One region of the Fictibacillus sp. WQ 8-8 genome, then DNA from elsewhere that is predicted to be linked to it. Evidence: a T-box and tRNA genes for the amino acid it is inferred to sense, from the RefSeq annotation. Region 1 holds a T-box; the other holds one or more tRNA genes.
The links. The T-box of region 1 lies ahead of pheS (phenylalanine--tRNA ligase subunit alpha). A T-box ahead of a tRNA ligase gene usually reads a tRNA of that ligase, here a tRNA-Phe.

Region 1 (10,434 bases):
CCCTGCTCTCTCTGTTTGTCCTGGAGATAACGAAAAGTTTTAAGGAATATACAAAAGCAAGCGTGGTATCCAACGTTCCGCTTGCCTTCATGTACTCTACGTTCGGCCATTATATCTTTCATCTCTCTGTGGTTTGGGGAATCGGAATTGCAGCCATGATGCTCGTCCTGTTTCATCTCCTCAGAAAGAAAGAATGGATTGTCAAATGGGAGGACTTTTTTGAAAAAAAAGAGAATACACCTGCGAAAAGTGCATGATAACGCGATCCAGCCTCAGGGGACTCCAACCTGGGGTTTTTTGGTGTGTTTTTAAGGAAATCATATGTTTGTTATAATGAGCGAAAGGAGTGGATATCGTGGGTTTTAAAGAACTATTTGAAATGCAGAAGCATCTGAATGATCGAATTATACAAGAGCATGGTTTACATAACGATGACCTTTATGATCAGCGTCTGCTCGCCCTGCTTGTCGAGCTAGGGGAGCTGGCCAATGAAACCCGTTGTTTTAAATACTGGAGTGTTAAACCTGCATCATCGGACAGTGTCATTCTTGAGGAATATGTGGACGGACTTCATTTTATCCTGTCGGTTGGGCTTGACATGGGGATGGATGATATAGAAATCCATACAGTTGCAAGCAATGAAGACCTGACAGGCCAATTCCTATCACTTTACCGGCTCATCAGCGGCCTGCAAGGCAAAAAAGACAAAACCCTGTTTAGCCAATTGTTTTCTGAATTCATTGGCCTCGGCCAGCTTCTTGGCTTTTCGGTAGAAAATATCGTGGATGGTTACTACAAAAAGAATGAAATCAATCATCAGCGTCAGGATGAAGGGTATTAAAAGTAAAAATCCCGGGAGGATCTCCCGGGACTTTTACTATTTCAAACCGCTGGAAAGGGTTGAGAGCATTTCTTCTTTTTTCTGGTTGTCGGATTCTTTCCAGATCACTTCAAACAGTACACCAAGACCAGGAAGCATTTTTTCTTCACCGCTTTGGATCGCATCAACGATTGTACTTTCCAATTGTTCTTTATTGTTTCCGGAAACATTGGCAAGAACTGCTTTACGGATATCGATATCCATCATTATCACCTCAAACAGATTTATTTCATTAAGTTTGTGACTATTTCCTAGTTTTTATTAAGGGCCGATGGATTATGTATCATTTTGAAGATATAATAAAAAAAGTTGAAAGAGATTAAAGGATGGTTGAACCAAATGAAACGGATTGAATCAGAACAAAATGCCTCCATAAAACAATGGAAAAAACTATACACGAGAAAAGAACGGGATAAATTAGGACAATACATTATTGAAGGGCCTCATCTGATTGAAGAAGCAATGAACCATAACGTCCAGATTGCTCATCTGATTATAGAGGAATCCTACCCGATGCCGAATGAATGGGAACAGCTTCGCCTGGACCCATGGGTAGTTTCTAAAAAAATCATGGGAATCCTAAGTGATACTGAACATCCGCAGGGAGTTTTGGCAATTTGCCGTATGAGTTCAAAGGAGTTACAAGTAAAAACCGGCGGAAAATACCTGCTTGTGGACGGCGTTCAGGATCCTGGAAACCTTGGTACAATAATTAGAACCGCAGACGCTGCAGGTCTGGACGGGATTGTGCTTGGTGAAGGAACTGTCGATGTTTATAACAGCAAGGTTCTTCGCTCTACACAAGGTTCGCTGTTCCACCTTCCCGTTGTAAAAGGAAATCTTCAGGATTGGATCGCAGCGTGCAGACAGAAACAGGTACCTGTTTTCGTTTCTGCACTAAAAGGTGCCCAATCATTGCATGACGTGCAATCTTCAGGAACGTTTGCGCTCGTTGTAGGAAACGAAGGCAGCGGAGTGAGGATGGAAATTATGGAATCCGCAGACCAGCTTGTCTATATCCCGATGTTCGGGAATGCTGAATCACTAAACGTTGCTGTTGCGGCTGGAATCATGCTGTATGAACTTCAGAAGAACAGGAAATAACAAAAAGGAATACATTATAAAATAGATTGGCAATTGCACAGATAAGGAAGTTCAACTATAATAAGAAGACAACTGCATGAATAAAATGCATCGATGGAGAGTAGTAAATAAGAGCTCGCCGGCAAAGGGAGGAAACACCTTGACTGAAAGTGTTTCTCCGGTAGAATTTATCGAATTCGCTCCTGAGCAGTCGCCTGAACCTACAAGTAGGGTGGACCGGACCAAGTCCGTTATGAAAACGAAGTGAACAAGTATGATGGCGTTGGCCTGAATTCTTGATTAATCTGGGTGGTACCGCGAATCCTCGTCCCTTTTATGGACGGGGTTTTTTTATTTCTAAAGGAGGCAAGATGTTATGCAGGACCGATTGCAGGCATTAAAGGAAGAAGCATTGGTGAAAATTCAGCAAGCAAATGAGCTGAAAGAATTACAGGACATCAAAGTATCTTATTTGGGTAAAAAAGGGCCGATCACAGAAGTACTGAAAGGGATGGGGAAACTATCTCCGGAAGAACGTCCTGTTATTGGGGCTTATGCGAATGAAGTAAGGGATGCGATCACAGCTGCGCTTGATACGAAAATCAGCCAGATGGAACAGGCTGCTATTGAAGAAAAGCTGAAAAAAGAATCGATCGATGTTACACTTCCGGGCCGGCCGGTCAGAAAGGGGAACTCCCATCCGTTAACGGCAGTCGTTGAAGAGATTGAAGATCTTTTCTTAACGATGGGCTTCACGGTGGCAGAAGGCCCTGAAGTGGAAACCGATTATTACAATTTTGAAGCACTGAACCTTCCGAAAGGACATCCGGCAAGAGACATGCAGGATTCATTCTTTATTACAGAAGACATTCTGCTTCGTACACAGACTTCTCCGGTGCAGGCAAGAACGATGGAAAAACATCACGGAAGAGGCCCGGTAAAAATAATTTCTCCGGGGAAAGTGTACAGAAGGGATGACGATGATGCGACTCACTCTCATCAGTTCATGCAGATCGAAGGACTTGTCGTCGATGAGAATGTCCGCTTGAGTGACTTAAAAGGTGTTCTTGAAACCTTCGCTAAAAAAATGTTCGGCGAAGAGCGCAAAATCCGATTGCGCCCAAGCTTTTTCCCATTCACAGAACCGTCTGTCGAGATGGATATTTCCTGTTTTAAATGTGGTGGAAAAGGCTGCTCGATCTGTAAGCATACTGGCTGGATTGAAATCCTTGGAGCAGGTATGGTCCATCCGAACGTATTGGAGATGGCAGGCTTCGACTCAAAGAAATACACAGGGTTTGCATTTGGAATGGGCCCTGAACGGATTGCGATGCTGAAGTATGGCATTGATGATATCCGTCATTTTTACACAAACGATCTTCGTTTCTTAAAACAATTTAAAAAGGCATAAGGAGGGGAAGCCTGTGTTAGTTTCATATAACTGGCTGAAAGAGTACGTAAATATTAATATCAGTGCTGCAGAGCTTGGTGAAAAAATTACGAAAAGCGGAATTGAAGTAGAAATCGTGGAATCCCTCAACAAAGGGATTACAGGAGTGGTCGTCGGACATGTGCTGGAATGTGTTCAGCATCCAAATGCCGATAAACTCCGTGTCTGTAAAGTCGACATCGGTGAAGAAGACCCGGTACAAATCGTGTGCGGTGCTCCAAACGTGGCTGCTGGCCAAAAAGTGCCGGTAGCGCAAGTAGGTGCTGTACTTCCTGGAAACTTCAAGATTAAGAAAGCGAAACTTCGCGGAGAAGCGTCTCATGGAATGATCTGTTCACTTACTGAACTTGGTGTGGAAACGAAATTGGTGCCGAAAGAGTATTCAACAGGGATTTTCGTTATGCCTTCCGATGCGGAAGTTGGCAGCGATGCCTTGAGTTATTTGAACCTGGATGACTATGTTCTTGAACTCGGATTGACACCAAACCGTGCCGACTGCTTAAACATGATTGGTGTGGCTTACGAGGTTGCTGCCATTCTAAATGAGGAGCTTCGTCTTCCTGAAGTTTCCGTAGATTATACAGCTGAAAAAGCTTCAGATTATATTTCGGTAAAAGTTGATGCAAAAGAAGATAATCCTTACTACGGAGCCATGGTGATCAAGAATGTTACGATCGCGCCATCACCTCTTTGGCTGCAAAACCGTTTGATTGCAGCAGGAATCCGTCCAATCAATAATGTGGTCGATATAACGAACTACGTATTGCTCGAATACGGACAGCCGCTCCACGCCTTTGACTATGACCGTTTCGGATCAAAGGAAGTAGTTATCCGCCGGGCGAAAGACGGAGAAGAAATTGTGACGCTTGATGATGCAGTACGAATTTTAAACAGCAGCCATCTTGTGATCACCAATGGAGAAGTACCTGTTGCTGTGGCCGGTGTAATGGGCGGAGCAACATCAGAAGTTCAGGAAGATACGACGACTGTACTGCTGGAAGCTGCTTATTTTGAAGGACAGCGTGTAAGAGCAGCATCCAAGGATCTTGGACTTCGAAGTGAAGCAAGTGCACGCTATGAAAAAGGCATCGACCGCAACCGTGTATATGAGGCTGCTCAACGTGCTGCTTCCTTAATGGCGAAATATGCCGGAGGAGAAGTGGCAGAAGGCATCGTAGAAGATGGCGAACGCTTGGTAAGTGAAGGAAGAGCTGAAGTCACCCAAACAAGGATTAACAGCTTGCTCGGAACTTCTATTGAAAACGAACAGATCAGTGAAATCTTTACGAGACTTCGTTTCCAATTTGAGGTACAAGGAGAAACATTCAAGGTTACCGTTCCAGCCCGAAGGCCGGATATTACCATCGATGCGGATCTTGTAGAGGAAGTGGGAAGAATCTACGGTTATGACCGTATTCCGACAACGTATCTTGTAACGGAAGGCCGTCCAGGAGGATTGAGCCCCTATCAGGCAGCTCGCAGAAAGGTTATGCGTTATCTTGAAGGCGCCGGGCTCTATCAGGCTGTAACATATGCACTGACGACTCCTGAAAAATCAACCAGTTTCTCTTTTGTGAAGGAGGAGCAGGAAAACGTTCAAACCATCTCGGTTTCCCACCCGATGAGCGAGGAGCGCAGCACTCTTCGCAGTACACTGATTCCGCAGCTTCTTGAAGTAGTGCGCCACAATCATCACCGTTCAATTGATGATGTAGGTGTCTTTGAAATCAGTTCTGTCTTCTTTGCCTACGAACAGCAGATCTCTGTTCTGCCTGAAGAGAAAACATATCTCTCCGGTGCACTGACAGGCTTGTGGAATATCCATCCTTGGCAAGGTGAAAAGAAGAAAACAGACTTCTTTGTTGCAAAAGGAATCCTTGAAGGGTTATTCGAAGAACTCGGATTGTACAGCCGTATCACCTTTGAAAGCGAAAGTTTGAAAGGGATGCATCCTGGAAGAACAGCAGTAATTAAACTCGACAGCATCACCATCGGCTTGATCGGCCAGATTCATCCTGGAACTCAAAAAGAGTGGGATTTAAACGAGACGTACGTGTTTGAATTGGATCTGGATCAGCTTATCCAGGCCACGGTAGAACCTACCGTTTATCACCCGCTTCCTAGATTCCCTTCCATTACACGGGATATTGCATTGGTGGTTGATAAGAACCTGCCTGCAGGAGACTTAAACACTGTGATTTATGAAGCGGGAGGAGCTCTCCTCAAGGAAAGCAGCCTGTTTGATCTGTACGAAGGAGAACATATGGAAGAAGGCAAAAAATCACTCGCCTTTTCTTTGAAATATTTTGATCCGGAACGTACACTTACGGATGAAGAAGTGACAAAAGCTCATGATAACATCCTGCGCAGTCTGGAAGAACGTTTTGGAGCTGAGCTTCGAAAATAGTAAGCCAAATAGAAACCCGCATGTCTCTCTTGGGACTGCGGGTTTTGTTATGAAAATAAAGTTTAGCTCCGCTTGCCGTTTGCTAGATTGAGTGCTTTTTTTGTGTTGGCGAAATGAATCTTTGCGATGTCAGTCAGATAATCTGCACCATACTTGCGGATCATTTCCGCTGCTTTTACATCCACTTTGCTGCCGGCGCCTTTCGGGATCTCAATGCCTGTTTTAGCACTGATTTTATCCATCTCTTTAATAAAAGCATAGCGGGCGAGAATGGATGAGGCGGCCACGGACAGATGAAGCGATTCGCCTTTTGTAGCAAAGAACACTTTGTCTTTTACGATGTTTCCCTCTCTTGAGAGATAATTATAATAAACACCCGGCTCGCAGAACTGATCGATCAATATACCGTCCACGTGGAAGTCTTTTGTTTTTTCCAGCATGTTAAGAAGAGCTTTATTATGCAGAAGAGCTTTCATTTTTCCTTGGCTCATCCCTTTTGCCTGAAGTTCATTGTACCTACTGTTGGGAAGGACGAGCAGGCTGTAAGGGATGGTATGCAGAAGGTCCTTGGCGATGGATACGATCTGTTTGTCGTTCAGAAACTTTGAATCCTTTACTCCAAGTTCTTTTAGCAGTTCAAGCTGTGCCGCTGGAACATAGGAGGCCACGACGGTAATCGGGCCAAAGTAATCTCCCGTTCCCACTTCATCGCTTCCAATAAGAGAGAGTGTACTCACGTTTTCGGGAGGAGCAAAGGCATGGGGCGGCTTTGCTTTAGCTGGTTTCGGAGAAGCTGCGGGTGGAGGAGAACCCCATTTTCCAGCCTCGATTTCAGCTGTCTTTCCCTGAAAAAGAACCTTGCCTGATTTATAGGCCGTTACCGTGCAGCCTGCAGGCTTAGCCGTAAATATGCTGCCAGGCGGGGAAGAAGGCTGGATGTATGCTTGGTAAGCTTCCTTCATTTTATTGATCTCTTGGGATGTTACTTTTAATACAGTATTTGCCATCTTCATGTTCCTTTTCTTTCGTTTTATTTTTTAGTAGAATTTGGATAAAATGATAGCTGGTTTTAGAACAAATATTTTCATAACCGTTCGCTTTCTGTTAAGATAATGATTAGAGTTCATAGCTTTTTTGCAAGTGGAACTATGATTGGAGGTAATCTCGTGGCGGAAGACAATATGAAAGCAAGGACCATTGTAGAAATCTTTGGTCAAAAATACACAGTAATAGGAACTGAGACTTCCAGCCACATTCGTTCGGTAGCTGCTATGGTTGACGAAAAGATGCGGGATATCCAGCAATATAATGCAGTATTGGATACGAAACAGCTTGCCGTTCTGACAGCTGTTAATCTGATGAACGAATACTTAAAGACTAAAGAAGAGCTGGAAAAATTGCAACAGCAGATTAGGAAAGAGGATAAATAAATGCTAGATATTATTTTAATTGTTATATTGATTGCCGGTTTTTTTATCGGACTGAAACGAGGTTTGGTCATGCAGGTTGTCCATCTCGTTGGGTTTATAGCGGCTTACGTCGTGGCTTATCTATATTTTGACGACTTGGCGCCTCATTTAAAATTGTGGATTCCATATCCTTCGATCGGTAATGACAGCCCGATGTCAACGATACTGAGCAGCATTTCCTTAGAGGATGTATACTATCGTGCCATCGCCTTTGCTCTCTTGTTCTTCGGAACGAAGATCATCTTGCAGATCGTAGGAAACATGCTTAACTTTATTGCTGACCTGCCGCTGCTCCGCACGGTAAACCGCTGGCTCGGAGGAGTCCTGGGATTTATCGAAGTTTATCTGATTTTATTCTTATTGCTATATGTCGCTTCGTTGATTCCGTCTGGTTCCATCCATACGGCTTACCAGGATTCCTTTATCGGACAGGGAATGGTTGAAAATACTCCAGTATTCTCTGAAACGATTAAAGATTTATGGTCAAAAAATATGGGGTAAAACTTCTCTTTAACAGAGAAGTTTTTTTACCGTCCATAGTAATCGGCAATGCGGTACAAGTTTTGTGAAAGTGGGTGTTCATTTGAATAAGAAGCAGGTTGTTAATGTCCTTGAAATGATCGCCGTTTATTTAGAGATCAAAGGCGAGAACTCCTTTAAAACTTCGGCTTACCGAAGAGCGGCTCAAGCGTTGGAATCGGATGACCGGAACATGGAGCAGATCGGGGATCCGTCCAAATTAAAAGGAATTGGAAAAGGGACGGCTACTGTCATTACTGAACTTCTTGAGACAGGCAAATCATCGCTGCTTGAAGAATTGCAGGCAGCGGTTCCTTCAGGCCTTCTGACCATGCTCGACATACCGGGGCTTGGCGGGAAAAAAATTGCGAAGCTTTATCAGGAGCTCGGAGTAACGGACATCAAGGGCCTTAAAGAAGCGTGTGAAAAAGAAAAAGTTAGAGGTCTCGCAGGGTTCGGAACAAAAACAGAAGAGAAAATACTGGCAGCGATCGAGGAACTCGGTAAGCGCCCTGAACGGCTTCCGATTGCATTTATGCTTCCGGTCGCAGAAAAAATTGAAGAACAGCTGAAAGATATAAAAGGTATTCTGAAGTTTTCCTTGGCAGGCAGCCTCCGCCGTTTTCGTGAGACGATCAAGGATCTGGATTTTATTCTCGCAGTTTCCGATGCGGCTAAAGTGAAAAAACAGCTCGTCCAGCTGGAAGGCGTTACGGATATCATCGCAAAAGGAGATACAAAAGTTTCACTCCAATTTCATTATGATTATCCCGTTTCAGTCGATTTCAGGCTCGTATCCCAAGAGCAGTATGCCTCTGCCTTGCATCATTTTACCGGTTCCATGGAACATAACGTGAAGATGAGGCAGCTGGCGAAAGAACGCAATGAAAAAATCAGCGAATATGGTGTTGAAAATACAGAAACAGGTGAGATAACGACCTTTTCCACTGAAGAAGAATTCTATGGACACTTTGGACTTCAGTGGATTCCGCCGGAAGTGCGTGAGGGCGGGGATGAACTTGAAAAGTTTCGTGAACCTCAGCGGCTGATTGAACAGGAGGATATCCAAGGAGATCTGCATATGCACTCCACATGGAGCGACGGGGCCAACACGATTGAAGAAATGGCAGAAGCAGCAAGGGAAAAAGGATACTCGTTCATGGCAATTACCGATCATTCTCAGTATTTAAGGGTAGCCAACGGCCTTACAGCAGAGCGGCTTCGTGAGCAGCGGAAAGAGATTGACAGGCTGAACGGGAAATATAGTGATTTTAAAATTCTGGCAGGCGTTGAGATGGACATTCTGCCGGATGGAACACTCGATTTTGATGACGACCTCCTGGCCGAAATGGACCTTGTGATCGCCTCCATCCATTCATCTTTTTCTCAAAACAGAGAGACGATCATGAAGAGGATGAAGACAGCGCTCAAAAGCCATCATGTGGATATTATTGCCCATCCGACGGGAAGAATTATCGGAAGGCGTCCCGGGTATGATGTTGATTTGGAGATGCTCATCGATGTAGCAGCTGAAACCAATACAGCCCTTGAACTGAACGCTCATCCGAGCCGGCTCGATCTGGCCCCTGAATGGCTTAAGAAAGCACAGGATAAAGGTGTAAAAATCACGATCAATACGGATGCCCATTACCGTGATACTCTGGGGCATATGGACATAGGAGTTTCTGTGGCGAGAAAGGGCTATATTCGCCGGGAAAACGTCCTGAACGCAATGACACTTGATGAGTTAACTTCCTTTTTAAAACGAAATGATAAAAAAGAATAGAACGTCTCCTGGGAGGAGGAACTAATTTTGCAAGAACGAGTACTTCGAGTCTTAGAATATACAAAAATCATTGAGCAGTTAAAAAAACACGCAAGTTCAAGTCTGGGCAAACAAAAGGTTGAACAGCTTCAGCCTTCTGTAAATTTTGCCGAGATCAGCCATTGGCAGGACAGCACAGATGAAGGTGCAAAAGTCCTCCGGTTAAAAGGGCAGGCACCGCTTGGCGGAATACGAGATATCCGTGCAAGCCTGAAGAGGTCGCAGATCGGCGGGCTGCTGAATACGGATGAACTTCTCGATATTGCGACTACAATATATGGCGGAAGGCGCTTTAAGCGGTTTACAGAGGGAATGGCGGAGGATGGAATTGAACTGCCGATCCTTGACAGCCTTGTTGCGCAGATTGAACCGTTGATTGAACTGGAGCAGGAGATTAAAGCTTGCATAGACGACAACGGCCATGTTATGGACAGTGCCAGTCCGGCTTTGCGTACAATTAGAAGCCAGCTGCGCACGTTCGAGGCTAGAGTGCGTGAGAAATTGGAAAGTATGGTCCGTTCCTCGAGCTATCAAAAAATGCTATCCGATGCGATCATCACGATTCGAAATGACCGCTTCGTGCTGCCTGTTAAACAGGAATACCGCGGCAGCTTTGGTGGTATGGTGCATGACCAGTCCTCTTCAGGAGCCACACTCTTTATTGAGCCTCAAGCTGTCGTTGCGATCAATAATCAGCTGAAAGATGCGAAAGCTAAAGAAGCAAGAGAGATTGAAAAGATTTTAAAAGAACTTTCATTGCTGGTCGGGGAATCAGCTGAAGCCTTAGCCCATAATGTGAAG
Region 2 (10,434 bases), on a different contig from region 1:
GAATCATAATGGAAAGGACAATCATACCTGCGAGCAAACTGAATCCTTGTCCGCCCACTGTATCGCGGAGGAACGGAACAAGAACGGAAAGGCCGATGAATCCATAAACAACAGATGGAATACCAACAAGCAATTCAATAACCGGCTGGAGAATCTTTTTTCCCCAGGAAGGCGCAATTTCCGTCATAAAGATTGCACCGCCAATACCAAGAGGTGCTGCAATTAAAGCAGATAGGATGGTAACAGCAAAAGAACCAATTATGAATGGTAGGGCACCATAGGCTGGACTCTCTGCGTTGGTTGGATTCCAGTTCGTGCTGGTTAAAAATTCATAAATACTTACCCCGTTATTAAAAAAGGCTTGTAATCCTTTAGTACCTAGGAAAATCGTAATAGCAATCGTGGCACTTATAATAATCAGCGCACTGATTAACACTATTGACTTCCCCCGCATTTCCATTTGAAGTGCAGACTTGTTTGATTTTTTCAGCAGCCTTTGACTGGCTGTCATTGTCTTATTATCCATTTTCGTACCTCCCCAAAACGCCCTAACAGGGTAAATATCCACTTCAATATGGATACTTACCCTGATTTAGGCCTTCTTAACTTTCTTTATGGTTACTTTTTCGTAACTTTCCCTTCGGCATCACGTTTAACTTCCATTTTGCTTGCAGGGATGTATCCTTGATCAGGAACAAGTTTATTTTGAATGTCATCGCTCATTAAATAATCAAGGAACTGTTTTTCCAAGCCTTTTGGCTCTCCTTTAGTATAAGAGTGCTCATAAGCCCAGATTGGGAATTTACCTGTTTGTACATTTTCATCAGTTGGTTTAACTCCGTCAATGCTAAGTGGTGTTACACCGCTGTTATCTGTGAAGTAAGAGAAAGCAAGGTATCCGATTGCACCAGGAGTTTCTTTGATTAGCTTTTGAACCGTGTTGGAAGAATCTTCTGTAGCTGCGCCTTCAACAGGTGTGTTGCCGTCAAGACCGTATTTTACGAATGTAGCACGAGTTCCAGAAGAATCAGGACGGTTGATTAAAGCGATCTTTTGGTCTTTTCCGCCAAGTTCTTTCCAGTTTTTCACTTTTCCTGTGAATACTTTAATCAGGTCTTTTTTAGAAATATCTTTAATGCCTACTTCAGGGTTAACTGCTGCAGACATACCGACTACTGCAACTTGGTGATCTTTAAGCTTGTCAGCTGGGATTCCTTCTTTTTCTTCAGCGAAAACATCAGAGTTACCGATCTTTACAGCGCCTTCAGATACTTGGCTTAAACCAGTTCCGCTTCCGCCTGCTTGTACTTGAATATCAGCGTCAGGGTTATCTTGTTTAAATTGTTCTGCTGCTGCTGCAACAAGCGGCTGCATTGCACTTGAACCAGAGATAACGATGGAGCCCGATGCTTTTTTGCCGCCATCTGTTGACGCACCTTCATTATTTTTGTTTCCACATGCTGTAGCGAACACGAGGAGCATGGCCAGTACTGCTAAAAGGTAAGCGGATTTCATTTTCTTCATGTTTTAGGTCCCCCTAGAATAATTTTTAAAAGATTTTTTTTGATAGAGATTTTGCTTCATCTGTGTGTCCTTTGTCTCTATCGCACACCCCCAACAAGTTCTGTTAATCACTTTACATTACTAGAATAAGCGAGGATTATTAATGCTGTTTGAATGGAATGTAAAGAGATTGTAAATTTAACAAGACTACAGTCCTATGTTTTTCTAACTAGAATAAATTATACACAGAAAAAAACGCGCCCAAAGGACGCGTTTTGCAATGAACTTATCTAGTTAATTTTTCTTATTTCCGTCTTTTTTCAGTTTAAAATATTCATCCAGTGCAGCTGCACCGATTTCGTTATTGATCGAGCCTTCTCGTACATTTGGGACGACAACAGCAAAAGCCACTTCCGGATGGTTATATGGAGCATAACCGATCAATGTTTTGTTGTTTAAGCCTGACTTCTTGTCTACTTCAGCTGTACCTGTCTTGCCGGCAGGGTTATAACTCTTATGTTTGAAATAAGCTGCGGCCGTTCCCTTGCTTCCGACCATAACCTGGCGGAACCCCTGATGAACAACATCAAGGTACTCCTGTTTCATTTCAATTTTATTCATAACATTGGGTTCAAACTTATAGTCGAGTTTCCCCATTTTACCCGGCTGAACGGATGGTTCACGAACCTCTTTCAGCAGATGAGGCTGCATCCGATATCCATTGTTGGCAATCGTGGAGACATACTGTGCCATCTGAAGAGGTGTATAAGTATCGAATTGTCCGATCGCAAAGAACATCGCCTGTGCCAATTGGTCACTCATACCTGTGTTATAACCTGTGGCCTCTGAAGGCAGGTCGATCCCTGTCGGTACACCAAGGCCGAACTGGCTGTAAGAATCCCTTAATACTTTAAATGCCTCGTTCACATGGCGGTCAATATACCGCTTATGAGAATAGTCATAACCGGCAAGTTTCATGGCGATGTTCCACATATAAATGTTGGAGGAAGCTTCCAGCGCTTTTACAGGGCCTATGCTCCCCAAGTTTTCATGGGATTTCATCTTTCTGCCATCGCCAAACGTTAATGGTGCATCGTAAAAATGGGTATTTGGCGTGATCACACCTTGCTGCAAACCAGTAAGCACGGTTGCTCCTTTAACGGCAGAACCCATGGCGAAGGAATTATACACTGTTCCAAATGGGGCATTCTTGTATTTCCCTGTCTTTTTATCGTATTGTTTTCCAGCCATGGAAAGCACTTCACCATTCTCCGGATTGAGCATTACCACATACGCTTCGTTCAGATCACGGTTTGCGTAAGCCGAGCCTCCTGACTTGGCTTTCTTCAGTTCTTTTTCAATGATTTGTTCGACTTTTTGCTGAAGCTGCATGTTAATGGTCAGAATGAGGTCTTTCCCCCTGGATCCGTCCACTTCAACGGGATCACCTACCGGGTTGCCCGATTTGTCGGTTACAAACTTCATTTTTGATTTTTGTCCTCTAAGCAGAGCTTCATACTGCTGTTCAAGGAAACTGGTTCCCACTAGATCATTGCGTTCATTTCCCCGAGAAACGTAATAATCCATTTTACTCTGAGGGATCTGTTTTACTTGCCCGAACAGAGCTTTGAACGTGTCGCCATAAGGGTATGCCCGCTTTGCATCTGGCTTGATATCCACCCCCGGCAATTCACCCAAATGCTCACTTATCGTTGCTATTTCTTTTTGGTTGGCGCCGATCTTAATACGCTGAGGTGTCAGGGCGTATCCCCTGTCCATCTCACGTTTGATGGCCAGTACCTCAATCTGCTGGGGAGTAAAGCTTTTCAGATCCTTCTTTGTTATCCGTTCCAGCATGAGGTTGTAATAATCGTCATCGCTGAGCCCTTTTTTCTCTTGTTTGCTGATCCTGCTTTCTACTTCTTTCTTATTTAAAAAGATAAAATAATCTTTCTTATCCCGTTCTGTTACGCTTTTTGTATCTTTCTGAATATAGCCCGCCAATTTTTTTGCGATCGCCTGCCGGTCCTCTGCACTCGTCTTCTGAGTGCGGGTATACGTGATGGAATAAAGCGGCTTGTTGTCAACCACCACTCGATCCTGTGTGTCGAACATTTTCCCTCTCGGAGCATCCAGCCTTGCAGTCACATTTTCCTTTTTATCAGCGGACCTGTGATATTCTTCACCCTGTACGATCTGAACATAGCCCAATCTGAAGATCAAAACTGAAAAAAGGAAAAAAACAGCCAGAAACAACGCATTTAGACGCACCGGTACATGATTCTTTTTCTTTTTTTCTTTAGTCATTCATTCCACCCTTACTTATGTATGGAAATAGTTCGATACTATTTTTCCATTTTCGACAAATTGATTTACTAAAATAATTTTAACAGTAAATCAATGTTTCCGAAAGAAAAATGTCAAACCCTAGTCCCATCTTCCTTGTCTGTATTGTTCTGTGAATAGTTCGACATGATCTCAGATTTTTGAAGGGTAGCAAACCGAATTGATCTTACACAAAAATAAATGATAAAGTGACCGGCTCCCAGTACAGGCAGCAGCACCGGAATACTGTAGTCTCCATTAAAGTAAGTGATCGTAATAAGCAAAATAACAATAGAAAGAATCCGTCCTGCATTTAAATACAATTCCCTCACCACAATATATTCGACCCTCATCGGCCCAGCGTTATCCGAGCGGCCAATCACATCATATGTCAGGGAAACATAGGGAACGAGCAGCAGCGGATAGGCAATGGAGATGACCACACCATAAAAGAGAAGCAGCGGAAACGTGACTTGAAGCAGAAAAAGGAACGGAGAAAGGAATAGGATCAATCCTCCGACAAAGATGGATTTTTTCCTTCTATCTCTTGTCATCATCCGGGAGACGATAAAATAACCAACAAAAGAAACGGCAGATTGAACAAGCCCAAATGTCCCAAGAGCAAATTCACTGTCTGAAATAATGTATACCCATATGACGATCAAAAAAATGAACGTCCCTTCCCTAAATCCCTGAAAAAAATGGGCATTTAGGATGCGGCCCCAATTTAAGTTGGTTTCTCTCGACTTTAGGATCTGCCAGACAAAAAACTTCCCCTCGGCCTTCTGTCTGCTTAAGAAAAAACTGATGATAACCGCACTGAAAAATAAAACCAATGAAACGCTGAAGATGATGCGGTAGCCAGTAAACTTATCCAGCTGCGAGATTAAGAACCCGGAGGTAATCGGGCCGACCATACCGGACAAGGAAGTTAGCACCCCAAGGTAGCCATTAAAGTTATCCCTTGTATTAGGTTCTGTCACTTCAAAGGTCAGCACGTTAAAAGCGAGCCAATAAAAGCCAAGCCCAGCTCCGAGCAGTCCGCCAAGAATGAGCAGATACTCACTTGCCTGCTTCCCGAGGAAAAGCACATACAAATAAAAAAGCGATAATATGATGACACCAATCCGAAGTACAATAACCCTGTCAATTTTTTTTGTCAACTTACCTGCAATAAAAAAAGCAACAGGCTGAATGCACACAATCGATAAATTATACAGAGCGATATCCTTCAGCTCACCAGATTGCTTCCATAAATAAATATTAACAAACGTATTAGACAGAGCCGTACTTAATGCAAAAAGCCCTCCTACCACAAGCAATAGCAGCAATTCTTTCGTTCTGTCCGTGTCTCCAAACAAATTGAACTTCATTTTGTTCTCGCCCCTTTGCAATTCACATGTAGTTTTCACATCCTGAAAGGGGCTATTCGCCAAACGAAGAATTGGTTTTTATTGTATATCATTAGAAAAAGAGTATAAAAAAACCGGCCAGGGTCTTTTTCAAAGAACCTGGCCGGCTTTTCTGCATTATTTTGCTTCGTTATAACGTTTTTCAACTTCATCCCAGTTTACTACATTCCAGAATGCATTAATGTAATCTGGACGTTTGTTTTGATAGTTCAAGTAATATGCATGCTCCCAAACATCAAGACCTAAGATTGGAGTTTTGCCTTCCATCACAGGGTTATCTTGATTCGCTGTGCTTGTTACTTCAAGCTCACCGTTATTAACAACTAGCCAAGCCCAACCAGATCCGAAACGGCCTTTTGCAGCATTTGCAAACTCTTCCTTGAATGAATCAAGGCTTCCGAATTTACTGTTGATGCGTTCAGCTACTTCACCAGTAGGTTCGTTGGATCCGCCTGGTTTTAGGATTTCCCAGAATAAGCTGTGGTTCGCATGTCCGCCGCCATTGTTGCGTACAGCTGTGCGAATGTTTTCAGGCAATGCATCAAGATTGGAAAGAAGGTCCTCTAGGCCTTTGTTTTCAAACTCAGCTTGGCCTTCAAGTGCTGCGTTCAAGTTATCAACATACGTTTTGTGATGACGGTCGTGGTGAATATTCATTGTAGTCTCATCAATGTGTGGTTCCAGTGCATTTGCAGCATAAGGTAAAGCAGGCAGTTCAAACTTTGCCATGATCAATCTCCTCCTTGGTATGTAAACATTTTTTATATTTCATTTTGGAGAAAAAACCCCAAAATTGAAAACATAGTTAAGCAACAATAATGTTTAATAAGTATCCCAACTCATACATTATCAGATTTACCCGGAACTTTCAACGATTAACCCTCTTTAATCAAAGTTTATTATGTACATAGCCGGACTTCTTTTATCCCTCGTTATGGGAGATATTAAAACAAAAGTTTCTCATTAAAAACAAAAAACCTTCACCACGTTGGGCAAAGGTTGACTATGTATGAAAATGGTGGCTCGAGACGGAATCGAACCGCCGACACGAGGATTTTCAGTCCTCTGCTCTACCGACTGAGCTATCGAGCCACTTTAGGTATTATGGTTGCGGGGACAGGATTTGAACCTGCGACCTTTGGGTTATGAGCCCAACGAGCTACCAGACTGCTCCACCCCGCGATGGTATTAAGTTGACGGACGATGTTATTCCTCCGTAATTATTGACTGTCTCTCAGAGGCTTTACCTCTTCCTCTACTCGAGTAATCATTGGAGTGTATCCGTTGAGGTTACTCGCAGCATAATCATGCTGTAACGCTCGTTGCTCCACCCTGCGATGATATAAAAATTAAGAAATTATGGAGGAGGTAGAGGGATTCGAACCCCCGCGGGTTGTTACACCCCTGTCGGTTTTCAAGACCGATCCCTTCAGCCGGACTTGGGTATACCTCCATGTGCTGAAAAATGGTGGACCCTGTAGGACTCGAACCTACGACCAATCGGTTATGAGCCGACCGCTCTGACCAACTGAGCTAAGGGTCCATTTTATGTATTAAGATAGTTATGTAAATAAAAATGGGGCGACCGATGGGAATTGAACCCACGAATGCCGGAATCACAATCCGGTGCGTTAACCACTTCGCCACGATCGCCATCGCCTAAAAAAATATGGTAGCGGCGGAGGGAGTCGAACCCACGACCTCACGGGTATGAACCGTACGCTCTAGCCAGCTGAGCTACACCGCCATATTTTGGCTCCACAGGTAGGACTCGAACCTACGACCGATCGGTTAACAGCCGATAGCTCTACCACTGAGCTACTGTGGAACAATGTTGTCCTCTAAGGGACAAGAATTACTATATCATTTTTAAGCTATGTAAGTCAAACCTTTTTTTCATGACCATTTTGAAAACCCTCGGTGAGACAGATATAAATATAGCACGTCTCCAACATTTTAGCAAGCACTATTTTTATAATACAACAAAAAGAAAATAGCCAATCATGATCACTTGAATGATGATCTTAGCAACCGTTCCTCCCAAAAAACCAAGAACTGAGCCAAACCCTACCTTAGCCGCTTCTCCTATTGATTTTCGCCCGATGATCAATTCTGCAATAAACGCACCCAGAAACGGTCCGGCGATGATGCCGGCAACAGGAATCACAAATGGGCCAAGGAGCAGGCCGACCGTGCTGCCCCATACGGCCGCTTTGGAACCGCCCCGTTTTTTTACTCCAAACAAATTGCTGAAATAATCCACTACAAAAAGAGTTGCCAGCAAAAACACTTCTACACCGATGAAAAAGGGCGTAAATGGCTGAAAGGAATAAAAAATTCCATAGAGCACAAACCCAAGAGCCAGAAAAAGCGCTCCAGGCAGTATGGGAAAGATCAGGGCAGCGAATGCCAGAACGAACGACAGGCCGATTAATATCCAATATACATAATCCATCAGTAAGCCTCCTGTAGTGTTTTAAGTAGGTTTATCGATCAAGCACTGCTTCTGCAATATTGACAGAATGGTCTCCGATCCGTTCTAGATTGCTGATAAAGTCAACATACACCACACTTTCTTGGCCGGTGCTTAAATTGTTGTTGATGTCCTGAATGTGTTTCTTTCTCAGTGTTTTCTCCATTTCATCAATATCGTCCTCAATGTTCAGAACTTCCTCAGCCATCGGTTTATCGTTCGTCTCAAGAGAAATAATCGCTTTTGTCAGGCAGGATTGGGTCAGGATCATCATGTTTTCAAAGTCGCGTGACGTTACTTCCGAAAGTTTAATATTATTTCGTGCCATAAAGCAGACCAGATCAATCATATTTTTCATATGATCCCCGATTCTTTCGATGTCCTTGCACAGATTGAGAAGCATCGTATGCTCTTTAGATTCATTCTTGGACAAAGAATGAATAGAAAGTTTAACGAGAAACTTGGTGATTTGCCTGTCAAACCGGTTAATCTCTTCTTCATACTGCATGGCTGTATCGGCATGCTTATTTTTCCGGGTTTGGAAGAAAAGCAACGCCTGGCTGAGACCCTCCCTTGAATAGTCAGCCATTTTCAGCAGCTCCTGCCTAGCTTGATGCAGGGCAAATTCCGGAGAACTGTTGATGACTTTCTCGTCCAATTTTACCGTCTTGCTGTCAACAGACCATTGATCATCTTTAATCAATTTTGAGACTGTAAAGACCAGCAATGAAATAAATGGAAACAGGATAATAACATTGCCGATGTTGAAAATTCCGTGCGCAAAGGCAATTTGCATGGCAGGCTCCAGATGGAGACTGCTTGAAATCCATTGGATCAACCCTTTGTAAGGGATAAAGATAATCACAAAAATAATCGTCCCTATGAGATTGAACAGCACATGAACCAGTGCTGCTCTCTTGGCATTCTGAGAGGCCCCGAACGATGCGATCACAGCTGTGATGGTGGTTCCGATATTATCACCAAAAAGAACAGCAAGGGCACCGTTTAAATGAATCAGGTCCATTGAAAACATCTGCTGCAGTATGCCCACGGTCGCGCTTGAGGATTGAAGGATCATCGTTGCCAAAGTTCCAATGGCGATGCCCAAAAACGGCTGATCGTTTAAATGTGCCGTGATGTTTTGAAAATCAAGGGAGGACTGCAAAGGTTCCATCCCTGCTCCCATTAGCTGAAGGCCATAAAATAGCCCGCCCAGGCCGAATAAAATTCTTCCGATGAAAACATATTTGTAACTCCGGATAAAAAAAACGAAGAATGCCCCTGCCGCAAGCAGTGGCAGACCAAATCCCGCTGCATCAAATCCAATGATAAAGGCAGTGAAAGTAGTACCGATATTGGCCCCCATAATGATCCCAACTGCCTGTCTAAGCGTCAGCATTCTTGCATTTACGAGCCCTACCGTCAATACCGTTGTGGCAGAACTGGATTGAATGAGCATAGTTACGAATAAGCCAGCCAGAATTCCTGTAAATGAATTGGTCGTCAGACTGTCCAAAAGGTTCCTCAGCCGATCACCGGCAGAGTTTTGCAGACCCTCACCTAAATATTTAATTCCAAATAGAAAAAGGCCGAGCCCGCCTAAAAATTGAAACAGCATATCCTGAACACCCAATAGAATTACAACCCCTTTTATCTAATCATTCTTATGCCATTATCTAGTTTTATGAAGGTCATGTAAAGGCGCTTCGCAAAACCTTTACAAAGGAATGTTCTCCTCATTGTCTGTTTCCTCATAATTCGCTAAAATTAATATAGACCATTCAGGAAATGAGGAGTTCAATGAGAATTTTCAACCATTTTTTCAAAAGCCTGTATTCCCCTCCAATGATTGCCCGTCTCCGTTTTCAGGGAATCGGCAAAGCCATAGGCTATGTATTTTTTTTGATCCTGCTGACATCAATCCCGGTGGGTATTGCCTTTTCTTTAGCCTTTAAATCGGGCATAGAAGAGTTCAAGCAATCGATGACTTCTGAGATTCCTGACTTTTCGCTGCAAAACGGAAAGCTAACATCCGATCTGAAAAAGCCTGTTGTTCATACAGACAGCAGTGAAACCTTCATTTTTGATACAACAGGATCAATAAAAGAAGATGATCTCTCAGATTATACAAACGTGATCGCTCTCTTGCATAACGAAGCAATCGTCATATCTGGCGGGGAAACTCAGAAGGTTCCTTACAACACCCTCGGCGATGTGAAGTTGACCAAGAAAGATATCAACTCCTGGACAAACACCTTATTCGATCTGCTGCCTGTTCTGATACCTTTGTTATTTTTATTTATCTATGTCTTTACGGTCGCGTTAAAGTTTATCGGGGTTACGGTTTTGGCCGTCATCGGATTAGTGCTGCAAAATATCAGCCATCGAAAGCTTTCTTACAGGCAGCTGTGGATCATGTCTGCCTATGCCGTAACACTTCCTACTGTTTTCTTTGCCATCATGAAACTTTTACATACAGACGTCCCCTTCTCTTTTCTCATCTATTGGGCAGTGGCTTCTGTTTTTCTTCATCTTTCCATTAAAGAAACTCCACAGCCAAAAGGATAAAAAAAGAAGGAGCCCTAACCAGGCTCCTTCTTTGCTTTTTCTTATTTTTGGAACAGGCCTTTTATGCCATCAATTATGGAAATAATAAAGTCGATGAACTTTTGGAGAAAAGATTGCGTTTCGTCTTTATTTAAAAATCCATCCAGGTTATCA

Region 2: it encodes a tRNA-Phe, which carries the amino acid that the T-box ahead of pheS (phenylalanine--tRNA ligase subunit alpha) is inferred to sense. The anticodon was not compared.

Annotation. Positions count from the first base shown of each region.
Region 1 is NZ_JAMXKG010000005.1:161,832-172,265, reverse strand. It holds gene M1K46_RS12785 (TVP38/TMEM64 family protein) at 1-257, shown strand, start outside; gene M1K46_RS12780 (dUTP diphosphatase) at 356-841, shown strand; gene sspI (small acid-soluble spore protein SspI) at 878-1,084, opposite strand; gene M1K46_RS12770 (TrmH family RNA methyltransferase) at 1,220-1,984, shown strand; T-box leader at 2,066-2,299, shown strand; gene pheS (phenylalanine--tRNA ligase subunit alpha) at 2,340-3,374, shown strand; gene pheT (phenylalanine--tRNA ligase subunit beta) at 3,388-5,820, shown strand; gene rnhC (ribonuclease HIII) at 5,883-6,827, opposite strand; gene zapA (cell division protein ZapA) at 6,969-7,250, shown strand; gene M1K46_RS12745 (CvpA family protein) at 7,251-7,790, shown strand; gene polX (DNA polymerase/3'-5' exonuclease PolX) at 7,873-9,594, shown strand; gene M1K46_RS12735 (endonuclease MutS2) at 9,622-10,434, shown strand, end outside.
Region 2 is NZ_JAMXKG010000004.1:328,123-338,556, forward strand. It holds gene pstC (phosphate ABC transporter permease subunit PstC) at 1-511, opposite strand, end outside; gene M1K46_RS11240 (phosphate ABC transporter substrate-binding protein) at 619-1,524, opposite strand; gene M1K46_RS11245 (peptidoglycan D,D-transpeptidase FtsI family protein) at 1,798-3,810, opposite strand; gene M1K46_RS11250 (MFS transporter) at 3,924-5,201, opposite strand; gene M1K46_RS11255 (superoxide dismutase) at 5,358-5,969, opposite strand; tRNA gene M1K46_RS11260 (tRNA-Phe) at 6,257-6,332, opposite strand; tRNA gene M1K46_RS11265 (tRNA-Met) at 6,346-6,422, opposite strand; tRNA gene M1K46_RS11270 (tRNA-Ser) at 6,601-6,693, opposite strand; tRNA gene M1K46_RS11275 (tRNA-Ile) at 6,707-6,783, opposite strand; tRNA gene M1K46_RS11280 (tRNA-His) at 6,818-6,893, opposite strand; tRNA gene M1K46_RS11285 (tRNA-Met) at 6,911-6,987, opposite strand; tRNA gene M1K46_RS11290 (tRNA-Asn) at 6,994-7,068, opposite strand; gene M1K46_RS11295 (DUF456 domain-containing protein) at 7,213-7,695, opposite strand; gene M1K46_RS11300 (Na/Pi cotransporter family protein) at 7,727-9,331, opposite strand; gene M1K46_RS11305 (DUF1189 domain-containing protein) at 9,514-10,281, shown strand; gene M1K46_RS11310 (DUF1002 domain-containing protein) at 10,323-10,434, opposite strand, start outside.